3 regions of the Streptomyces sp. BBFR102 genome follow, and region 2 is predicted to be linked to each of the others. Evidence: riboswitches for the same ligand, from Rfam matches in the RefSeq annotation. Region 2 holds a riboswitch; each other region holds the start of a gene.
The links. Region 2 has a riboswitch for cyclic di-AMP ahead of ACSLIC_RS09065 (NlpC/P60 family protein). Riboswitches for the same ligand answer to the same signal wherever they lie in the genome.
Positions count from the first base shown of each region.

Region 1 (3,265 bases), 1.7 Mb from region 2:
GACCGGCTCGCCGAATGCGAGAGCGGTGGCGCCTGGAGCGCCAACGCCGGCAACGGCTACTACGGCGGCCTCCAGGTCACCCAGGAACTCTGGGAGCGCCACGGCGGCCTCAGCTACGCGCCCTCCGCCGACCTCGCCAGCCGCTCCCAGCAGATCGTGGTGGCCGAGCGCGTCCTCGACGCCGAGGGCACCGCCGCCTGGGCCACCTGCGCCCCCGCGATCGGGCTCCAGCAGGGCGGCGGCACCGCCGAGGTGAACCCGGGCGTCCCCGGCGACAGCGGCACCCCCTCCGCCTCCCCGACCTCGCCCGCCGAGCAGGAGGACGGCAAGGGCGGCGAGGGGTCCGACGCAGACAACGAGGACAAGGCCGACAAGGAGGAGAAGGGGGAGAAGGGTGACGGGAAGTCGTCCACCCCCTCCGCCGAGCCGACCTCCATCCCTGAGGGTTCGCCGACCCCGATCCCCGGAGAGGGGGCCGCGGAGGGACGTGGCGACCGCGCCGGGACCCCCTCGGACACCCCCTCCGCGACCCCCGGCGAGGGGGAGGACTCCGGCGGCGGACGCCACCGGGGCGGCGCCGAGGCCGAGCCGGGCTCCGGTGAGGGGCGCGAGGGCTCCGGGCGGCACGCCTCGCGGGGGGAGCGCGGCGACGCGCCCGACGCTTCCGGCTCGTACACCGTGAAGGAGGGCGACAGCCTCTCCGTCATCGCCTGGCTCCACGAGGTGGACGGCGGATGGCCCGCGCTGTACGAGGCGAACAAGGAGGTCGTCGGCGACGACGCGGACCGCATCCTGCCCGGTCAGGCCCTTGATCTCGGATCGGACCCGAAGGCCGAAAAGGACTGAATCGGGCGCCAGTTCGGGCGGGAATGTCCGAATCGGGGGAAGTGAGACATGGATCTCAGACCCCCTGATCGTCTTTGGAATCTGCCGTCGGCCGTGCTTACGGTCGTGCCGCTCGCCACTGGCGGGCTCCAGCGGTCGTTACGCCGAATCCTGTCGACGGCCGCCTGGGACAGTCGTCGCGCAAGCGCCGTAGACAGGAGCGGGGGACCCAAGGTTTGCCGCCGCACCGGCCGTTCGCTCCCCAGCGGGGCGGGTGGCCGGGGCGGCTCGGGGTGAAGCCGCGCGTTCCGGACAGGGACGCGCGGCCGGGCACTCATCCGGCCCGAACCCGACAGCTCACCTCGTAGGCGTCGGTGAGGAGATTCCCTTCATGCTGACCAACAAGGCCAAGCACCGCCGTCCCTCCAAGGTCACCCGCATCCTGTCGCTCGCCGGTGTCGCCGGCCTCGCCGTCGCCGCGCCGCTCGTCGCGACCGGCTCGGCCTCCGCCGCCACGGCCTCCGAGTGGGACGCCGTCGCCCAGTGCGAGTCCGGCGGCAACTGGTCCATCAACACCGGCAACGGCTTCTACGGCGGGCTCCAGTTCACGCCCTCCACCTGGGCCGCCTTCGGTGGCACCGCCTACGCCTCCAGCGCCCACCAGGCCACCAAGGAGCAGCAGATAGCCGTGGCCGAGAAGGTCCTGGCCGGCCAGGGCAAGGGCGCCTGGCCCAACTGCGGCACCGGCCTGAGCAACGCCGCGTACAACGGCGGCGGCGCCGAGGCCGAGAAGCCCGCCGAGGAGCCGGCCGAGCAGGCCGCCCCCGAGCGCCCCGAGCCGCGCGCCGACCGCAGCGAGCAGCGGACCGCCCCGGCCGAGGAGACCGTCGAGACCCCCACCGGCGAGACTGTCGCCAAGGGTGACGGCGAGTACGAGGTCGTCAAGGGCGACACCCTCAGCCAGATCGCGAAGGACGAGAACGTCGACGGCGGCTGGAAGAAGCTCTTCGAGCTGAACAAGGACATCGTCGAGGACGCCGACCTGATCTTCCCGGGCCAGCAGCTCCACCTCTCCTGATCGCGCGCTTCGCTCGCCCCCGGGGTGCTGGGTGTCGTCGCCGAGCCGCCCGACGTGCTCAACCGCCTCGCGGCCCGCGCGCGACGGGCGTCTGGGCGACGACGCGCCCCTTCGGCTCCCGAAGCCGCTCCCGGGAGGCGGGGTGAGAAGGCTCCCCACGGGCCTCCCCGCCCCCGGCGCTCCCCCCCCCACGGGTCTGCGGGGTGAGGGACTGACCCCGCCCCCCACCGACAGCCCCGTCCCGATGCGTGACTCCCCCCTCAGCGCGTCGGGACGGGGCTTCCCCGTTTCCCTCCCCGTCGCCCGGCCGCGGTCGTTACCGGTAAGTAGGAATGGGCGGTCGCGTACGGTTTCGCCCCGTACGGGGCTCTTTTCGTCCCGGCGTCCGGGCGCGACGCCGGAATGGGGCCGGCCGCCGGATAGGCTCTGGAGCGAACGGCCGACCGAAGGCCGACCCGCGTCACATCCCAGAAGGAGATGCTCGTGCCGTCCATCGACGTCGTCGTAGCCCGGGAAATCCTGGACTCCCGAGGCAACCCCACCGTCGAGGTCGAGGTCGGCCTCGACGACGGCAGCACCGGCCGCGCGGCCGTGCCGTCCGGCGCCTCCACCGGAGCCTTCGAGGCCATCGAACTGCGTGACGGTGACCCCAACCGCTACCAGGGCAAGGGTGTCGAGAAGGCCGTCCTCGCCGTCATCGAGCAGATCGGCCCGGAGCTCGTCGGCTACGACGCCACCGAGCAGCGCCTCATCGACCAGGCCATGTTCGACCTGGACGCCACCGACAACAAGGGCTCGCTCGGCGCCAACGCCATCCTCGGCGTCTCCCTCGCCGTCGCCCACGCCGCCTCCGAGGCCAGCGACCTGCCGCTCTTCCGCTACCTCGGCGGCCCCAACGCGCACCTGCTCCCGGTGCCGATGATGAACATCCTGAACGGCGGCTCGCACGCCGACTCCAACGTGGACATCCAGGAGTTCATGATCGCCCCGATCGGCGCGGAGTCCTTCTCCGAGGCCCTGCGCTGGGGCACCGAGGTCTACCACACGCTGAAGAAGGTCCTGAAGAGCAAGGGCCTGGCCACCGGCCTCGGCGACGAGGGCGGCTTCGCCCCGAACCTCGACTCCAACCGCGCCGCCCTCGACCTCATCCTGGAGGCCGTCAAGGAGGCCGGCTACGTCCCCGGCAAGGACATCGCGCTCGCCCTGGACGTCGCCGCCTCCGAGTTCTACAAGGACGGCGGCTACGAGTTCGAGGGCAAGACCCGCTCGGCCGCCGAGATGACCGAGTACTACGAGGAGCTCGTCGCCGCGTACCCGCTGGTCTCCATCGAGGACCCGCTGTTCGAGGACGACTGGGCCGGC
Region 1 covers NZ_CP195757.1:3,723,255-3,726,519, forward strand. The annotation lists gene ACSLIC_RS16740 (transglycosylase family protein) at 1-846, shown strand, start outside; cyclic di-AMP (ydaO/yuaA leader) riboswitch at 1,022-1,211, shown strand; gene ACSLIC_RS16745 (transglycosylase family protein) at 1,217-1,903, shown strand; gene eno (phosphopyruvate hydratase) at 2,381-3,265, shown strand, end outside.
Region 1: it holds a riboswitch for cyclic di-AMP, as region 2 does, so the genes downstream of both, ACSLIC_RS16745 (transglycosylase family protein) here and ACSLIC_RS09065 (NlpC/P60 family protein) in region 2, are expected to answer to the same signal.

Region 2 (3,265 bases):
GCTCGACGAGATCCTCGCCATCGGTCCCGTCCGCGACGTCCGCACGGTGCTCAGCCGTGGGCCCCTGCCCGTGGACCACCGCCGTCTCGGCGGGTAGGACCCTGGTGCGCCGGGGGTGCCGGGGGCCTCGTTAGGGTGCGAGCCATGGACGTTCTCATCAATGTGTTCGTCGGCCTGCACATCATCGGCATCGCCGCACTCCTGGGTGGCTTCCTCACCCAGATGAAGGCGATCGGTGCGGGTACGGCCCGCTTCATCCCCGCCATGCTCCACGGCGCCCTCACCATGCTCGTGACCGGCATCATCCTGGTCGGTCTGCGCGAGATGGACGGCGGCACCCTCAACCACATGAAGATCGGCATCAAGCTGCTGGTCCTCATCGTGATCCTCGCCCTGGTCTACGTGAAACGCGACGACGAGAAGGTCGGCAAGGGCGTCTTCGCCGCCGTCGGCGGCCTGACCGTCCTCAACATCTTCATCGCCACCGTCTGGACCTGACCCCGCCGCCCACCGGGCACCGCGCGGGCCGCTGCACACACGGCGAAGGCCGGGTTCCCCCACCGTCGAGCGACGGGGAGGAGCCCGGCCTTCGCCGTCGCGCGGGCCGGTCAGGCCGGCCGCACCACGCTGTGGATCGGCATGTAGTAGATCGACTCGACCCGGACATCGGCGCCGGGCTTCGGGGCGTGGATCATCTCGCCGCCGCCGATGTAGATGCCGACGTGGCTGATGTCGTCGTAGAAGAAGACCAGGTCACCGGGTTGGGCGGCGTCCACGGAGACCTTCTGGCCGACGCCGACCTGGTCCCAGGTGGTGCGCGGCAGCGAGATGCCGGCGGTCTTCCAGGCGGCCTGGGTGAGGCCGGAGCAGTCGAAGGAGTCGGGGCCGGCCGCGCCCCACACGTACGGCTTGCCCATCTGGGCGCGGGCGAAGGCGATGACCTTCCCGGCCTTGGCCGCGTACGAGGAGTCGGGTGCCGTGGAGCCGCCGCCGGAGCCGGTGCCCGTGCCGGAACCCGACCCGGAGCCCGAGCCGGACTCCTCGCGCTCCTTCTCCTCGGCCGCCTCCCGGGCCTCGCGCTCGGCCGCCTCCTCCGCGGCGCGCTCCTTCGCCTTGCGCTCCGCCGCGGCCTGCTTCCTCCGCTCGATCTCGGCGAGCCGGGCCTTCTCCTCGGCGGTCAGCTCGGAGAGCAGGGTGCGGGCCTCGGTGAGCTTGCCCTGCACCTCGCGCTTGCTGTCCTTGAGGGCGCGCTGCGACTCGGTGAGGCTCTCCAGCTGGCGTGCGGCCTTGGCGCGTTCGCGGCCCGCCTCGGCCTGCTGGGCCTGGTAGTCGTCGATGACCACCTTCTGGCGCTGGGTGAGGCGGTTCATCAGCTGGCTCTGGTCGAACCAGCTCTGCGGGTCGTCGGCGAGCAGCAGGGTGGCGGTCTCGGAGAGGCCGCCGCTGCGGTACTGGGCGGCGGCGAAGGCACCCAGCTCGCCACGGGCAGCGTTCAGCTTGTCGGCCCGCTCGGCGACGCCGTCCAGCAGCTTGTCGACCTCGGCGCGCTGGGTCCGGGTCCGCTCCTGGGCCGCGTTGTACTTCTGGGTCGCCGTGCCGGCCTCGCGGTAGAGCCGGTCCACCTTGTTCTGCACCTCCTCCAGGGAGGGCTTGGCCGCCGGCCGTTGCGGGGCCGCCTGCGCGGTCTGCGACAGCAGGGCCACCGAGGTGAGGGCGGCGGTGGTGAGGCCGAGGGCACCGGCGGTGCGGTTGCGCGGGGCACGAGGCTTGCGATGCGACGCCAAGACGTGCGACTCCTTCCGTGGACCGCCTGCCGGGTCAGCTGTCGGGTTCGGGCGGACGGAAGGCTGCCCTACGGTTCCGGACGGGCGGGCCCCGAATACGGGCCTGGTCCGTGGCGGGTACCGATTCACCCCGGTGGTGCGCGGTGGGTCCCCGGCTCCGGGGCCCGTGGGGGGGGCGTACCGGATTCGGCAGGGGGCGGTGCGCTCCGGCGCGAGTCGCCGGTGGGGGACGAACCGACCCGGCCAGCACGCTAGCCAACTCGTGTGGTGCCTGTGAAGGTTGATGTGCGATATGCCCGATACGTTTTCGTTATCTTGTCGGTGAACGGTCGAAAGGCGGGCTCGGACGGTCACCGCGGTGACCTGGCGCACATCGTCTGGAGCCGCACCCGTGTCCGGTACGTCACGTTCTCCGCGGCCAGGGCTCCGGTCCCAGGAAGGCCGGCCCGGTTGTCGGCGGGGCGGCCTAGACTCGGTAGGCGATGAGCAGCCTCTTTGACGACAGCTTCCTGGCCGACCTCCAGTCCTCGGCGCCCTCCGCCCGGCTCGGGGACGAGCCGCCGCCCCCGCCCGAGGAGGAGGCGCCGGAGGAGATCCCCGCCGACCTGTTCGGCGGGAAGTTCGACGCGCCCGCGGACCGGGACGCCTACTACCGGGACGGCGCCCCCCGTCCCGCAGTCGACCCGGCCGCCCTGCTCGACGGACTCAACGACGAGCAGCGTGCCGCCGTCGTCCACAGCGGGTCGCCGCTGCTCATCGTGGCCGGAGCCGGTTCCGGCAAGACCCGGGTCCTCACCCACCGCATCGCCCACCTGCTCGGCGAGCGCGGCGTGCACCCCGGCCAGATCCTCGCGATCACCTTCACCAACAAGGCCGCGGGCGAGATGAAGGAGCGCGTCGAGGAACTGGTCGGCCCGCGCGCGGGCGCCATGTGGGTCTCCACCTTCCACAGCGCCTGCGTGCGCATCCTGCGCCGCGAGTCGAAGCACCTCGGCTTCACCTCGTCGTTCTCGATCTACGACGCGGCCGACTCCAAGCGGCTGATGGCCCTGGTCTGCCGCGACCTCGACCTCGACCCGAAGCGCTTCCCGCCGAAGGCGTTCACGGCCAAGGTCTCGAACCTGAAGAACGAGCTGGTCGACCCGGAGGACTTCGCGGCCCGGGCGGCCGACGGGTTCGAGAAGACGCTGGCGCAGGCGTACACGATGTACCAGTCGCGGCTGCGCGAGGCCAACGCGCTGGACTTCGACGACATCATCATGACGACGGTCCACCTGCTCCAGGCGTTCCCGGAGGTCGCCGACCACTACCGGCGCCGCTTCCGGCACGTCCTGGTCGACGAGTACCAGGACACCAACCACGCCCAGTACTCCCTGATCAGGGAGTTGGTCGGCACCCCGGCCGACCGCCCGGCGGACGTCCCCGAGGGGGCCGAGTCCGACCACGACCCGCTCCACCCGGCCCCCGAACCGGCCGAGCTG
Region 2 covers NZ_CP195757.1:2,033,430-2,036,694, reverse strand. The annotation lists gene ACSLIC_RS09075 (hypothetical protein) at 1-97, shown strand, start outside; gene ACSLIC_RS09070 (hypothetical protein) at 145-498, shown strand; gene ACSLIC_RS09065 (NlpC/P60 family protein) at 609-1,784, opposite strand; cyclic di-AMP (ydaO/yuaA leader) riboswitch at 1,793-1,972, opposite strand; gene pcrA (DNA helicase PcrA) at 2,267-3,265, shown strand, end outside.

Region 3 (3,265 bases), 1.7 Mb from region 2:
TCGTCGATCACCGCGCTCAGCTCCAACGGCCGGTCGGCCCGCAGCACCTCCTGGCGCGCCAGCCGCACCTCCACCAACTCGTCCACCTGCGCCTGAGGCACCCCTGCCAGGGAGGCCCTGGTCACCGCCCGCGCGTACTGCGGGGTCTGGAGCAGCCCCGGTACCACCGAGGTCTCCAGTGTCCGCATCCGCGTCGCCTGCGACTCCAGGCTGATGAAGTCCCGGTACTCCGGGGGCAGCACGCCCCGGTAGCGGTGCCACCAGCGCCGGTGCTCCCCGTCCCGCTCGGTGCCGGTCAGCGCCACCAGCAGTTCGCGCAGCCTCGGCTCGCGGACGTCGTAGGCGTCGAGCAGGCGGCGCACGTCCTCGGGCTTCACCCCGCTGCGGGCGGTCTCGATCCGGCTCACCTTCGACTGGTGCCAGCCCAGCAGCCCGGCCGCCTGGTCGCTGGTGAGGCCGGCGCGGCCGCGCAGGGCCTTCAGCTCGGCTCCGAGTTTGCGCCGGCGCACGGCGGGTCCGTTCCGCATGCGGGTCTCCTTCCGGTGGCCGTTTCGGTGCGGGCGACGCCGCCCATGGCACACCCGTGGGAGGGGCCGGATGCGGTCGCCCGTCGCAGAGTTCACCGCATCGAGCGACAGATATATGCACATCTTGAGGGATCGGCTCACGTGACGGACGACACAGTGGCAGTCTGACGTGGAGGCAACCGGTCCCGCCACACCCCGAGTTCATCCGTCCACGGGGCCGCGACCGGCTCCGAGGAAAGGGCGACGCAGCCATGGCAGACCACCACGAAGCAACCGTCACTCTGCCGAGCGATCCGGCCTCGGTCTCCGCCGCCCGCACCCACGTCCTGACCGTTCTCTCCGAGTGGGGCCTTCCGGCGGACTCCGAGGCGGCGGACACCGTCCGCCTGATCATCTCGGAGCTGGTCACCAACGCCGTCCAGCACACCCAGGGCCACTCGCCGACCTTCACCGTCTCCATGGCGCTCCACCAGGACGAGCGGCTGCGACTCGGCGTCACCGACAGCCATCCGCGCTGGCCCAGAAGGCTTCAGGCGGCGGTCCAGGAGGACAGCGGCCGGGGCATGGCCATCGTCCGCTGGCTCACCGCCGAGCAGGGCGGCCGGCTCACCGTCGTGCCGACCGCGGAGGGCGGCAAGACCGTCCGCGTCGACCTGCCCTGGCCCGGCACCGTCGGCGGCTGACCCGTACGCGTACGTCCGGGGCGTACGGGCCGGCCGCCGGCGGCGCCGCTCAGTTCACGCGCCCGTACCGCACGCTGCCGGTCCAGATCTTCTCCAGCCGCACCACCGCGCCGCTCTTGGGGGAGTGCCAGATCTTGCCGCCCCCGGCGTAGAGGCCCACGTGGTAGACGTGGCCGCCGGAGTGGAAGAAGACCAGGTCGCCCTTGCGCCGACTGGCGGCGGAGATCCGTTTGGTCCGGTTGTGCTGCTGCGCGGCCGTCCGTGGCAGCTTCTTGCCGGCCTTCTTGTACGAGTAGAGCGTCAGCCCCGAGCAGTCGAAGCTGCGGGGGCCTGTCGCGCCGTACCGGTAGGGCGAGCCCTTCATCGAGGAGGCGATCTGCAGCGCCTTGGCGGCGTGGGTGGCCGCCGCCGCCTCGGGCGCGGCGCCCGGGGCGACCAGGGTGGTGCTCATCGCGGCGAGGGAGAGGGCCGATACGGCGCCGGCCCGGGAGAGCAGGGACGGGACTCGATTGCGCTCAGTCATGCGTAACCCTTCGTCAGCCGCCTGTGAAGGATGACCTGTCGGGTTCGGACCTGCGAAGTCGCCCGGCCGCCGCGGCGGCTTCACCCCAAGGGCCGTGGGAGTCCGTCGCCGGTCTCCTGGGCCCGTCGTGCCTGGGTCCTCCACTCCTGCCGATCCACTCGGTGTCGACCTGTCGTCCGGACGGCGGCAGGACTCGGCGTCCGCCCGGACCGCCCCGCCGCTGCGGCGGGGGCTTGTCGTCCTGACGGATCTTCACGTACGAGGGCGGCGTTTTCGGGGAGGAGGGGGCGGTTTGTGAGTTCGGCCTCCCCTGCCCTGTTCGAGTGGGCACGGTGCGGGGCCCGGGCGTGTCCACGTCGGGACGCAGGGCCGGACCAGCGGCGGAGCGGCCGACGCGTAGACGGGGGCGGACCGCGTGCGCAACCCGGAGGGGCCGGGAAGAGGGGCCCGGAATACACCGTCCGGGGGTAGCCCGTACGGGCCGTTCCGGGCGTGGCGCGCCGGGCGTGTGGCGGGTTGTGCGCTCCGCCGCGCGGTGAACGGCGCTCGGCGGGGGCGGGGGAGCGCGACGGGCCCCTCCGCTGACGCCCCACCGGTCCGGAGGGCGTGCCCGGCGCACGGCGACGGCGGCCCCCGCTGTCCGGCTCCGGTCCTGATGAGACCCAGTCCCGCCGTCTCCCGGAGTGGGACGCGTGCCTCCGGTGTCGCCGCCCCCGCACCCGTCGGGCAGGGCTGTGCGGAGCCTCGGCGCCCCGGTTCACGGCGCGGCTGCGGCAGCGGCCCGATCGGCCCGTGGCACACACGGATGTCGCGGACACCGCACAGGATCCGCCGGATCCTCTAGCCCTTGCGGCTGCCGATCAGCTCATCGGCGAGGCCGTACGCCACCGCCTGCCGGGCGTCGAGGTGCAGGTCCCGTTCGATGTCCTCGGAGATCCGTGCCCGGTCGCGGCCGGTGTGGCGGGCGAGCAGTTCCTCCAACAGGGCGCGCATGCGCAGCAGTTCCTCCGCCTCGATGGCCAGGTCGCTGACCTGCCCCTCCACCGGGTCGGTCAGTGCGGGCTGGCGGATGACGGCCCGGGAGCCCGGCAGCATCAGCCGCTTGCCCGGAGCGCCGGCGGCGAGCAGGACGGCCGCCGCCGAGTTGGCCTGTCCGAGGCAGGTGGTCGCCACGTCGCAGCGGACGTACTGGAGGGTGTCGTAGAGCGCCGTCATCGCGCTGAAGGAGCCGCCGGGGGAGTTGATGTACAGCTGGATGTCCCGGTCGGGGTCGGCGTGTTCGAGGTAGAGGAACTGGGCCATGACGTCGGTGACGCAGGCGTCGTCGACCGGGGTGCCGAGGAAGACGATCCGCTCCGAGAAGAGCTTGCTGTACGGGTCCTGCGTCCTGGTTCCCTGTGAGGTGCGCTCGGTGAACTCGGGGAGGTGGTGGCGGGCGGTGGCGCGCTGCATGGAGGACCCCAGATCTCACGGACGGCGGTGCGGCGCTCGTTCGCCGCATCATCTGTAAAAAATGTACAGGACGTACATGA
Region 3 covers NZ_CP195757.1:334,965-338,229, reverse strand. The annotation lists gene ACSLIC_RS01550 (helix-turn-helix domain-containing protein) at 1-527, opposite strand, end outside; gene ACSLIC_RS01545 (ATP-binding protein) at 779-1,210, shown strand; gene ACSLIC_RS01540 (C40 family peptidase) at 1,260-1,733, opposite strand; cyclic di-AMP (ydaO/yuaA leader) riboswitch at 1,737-1,907, opposite strand; gene ACSLIC_RS01535 (ATP-dependent Clp protease proteolytic subunit) at 2,574-3,185, opposite strand.
Region 3: it holds a riboswitch for cyclic di-AMP, as region 2 does, so the genes downstream of both, ACSLIC_RS01540 (C40 family peptidase) here and ACSLIC_RS09065 (NlpC/P60 family protein) in region 2, are expected to answer to the same signal.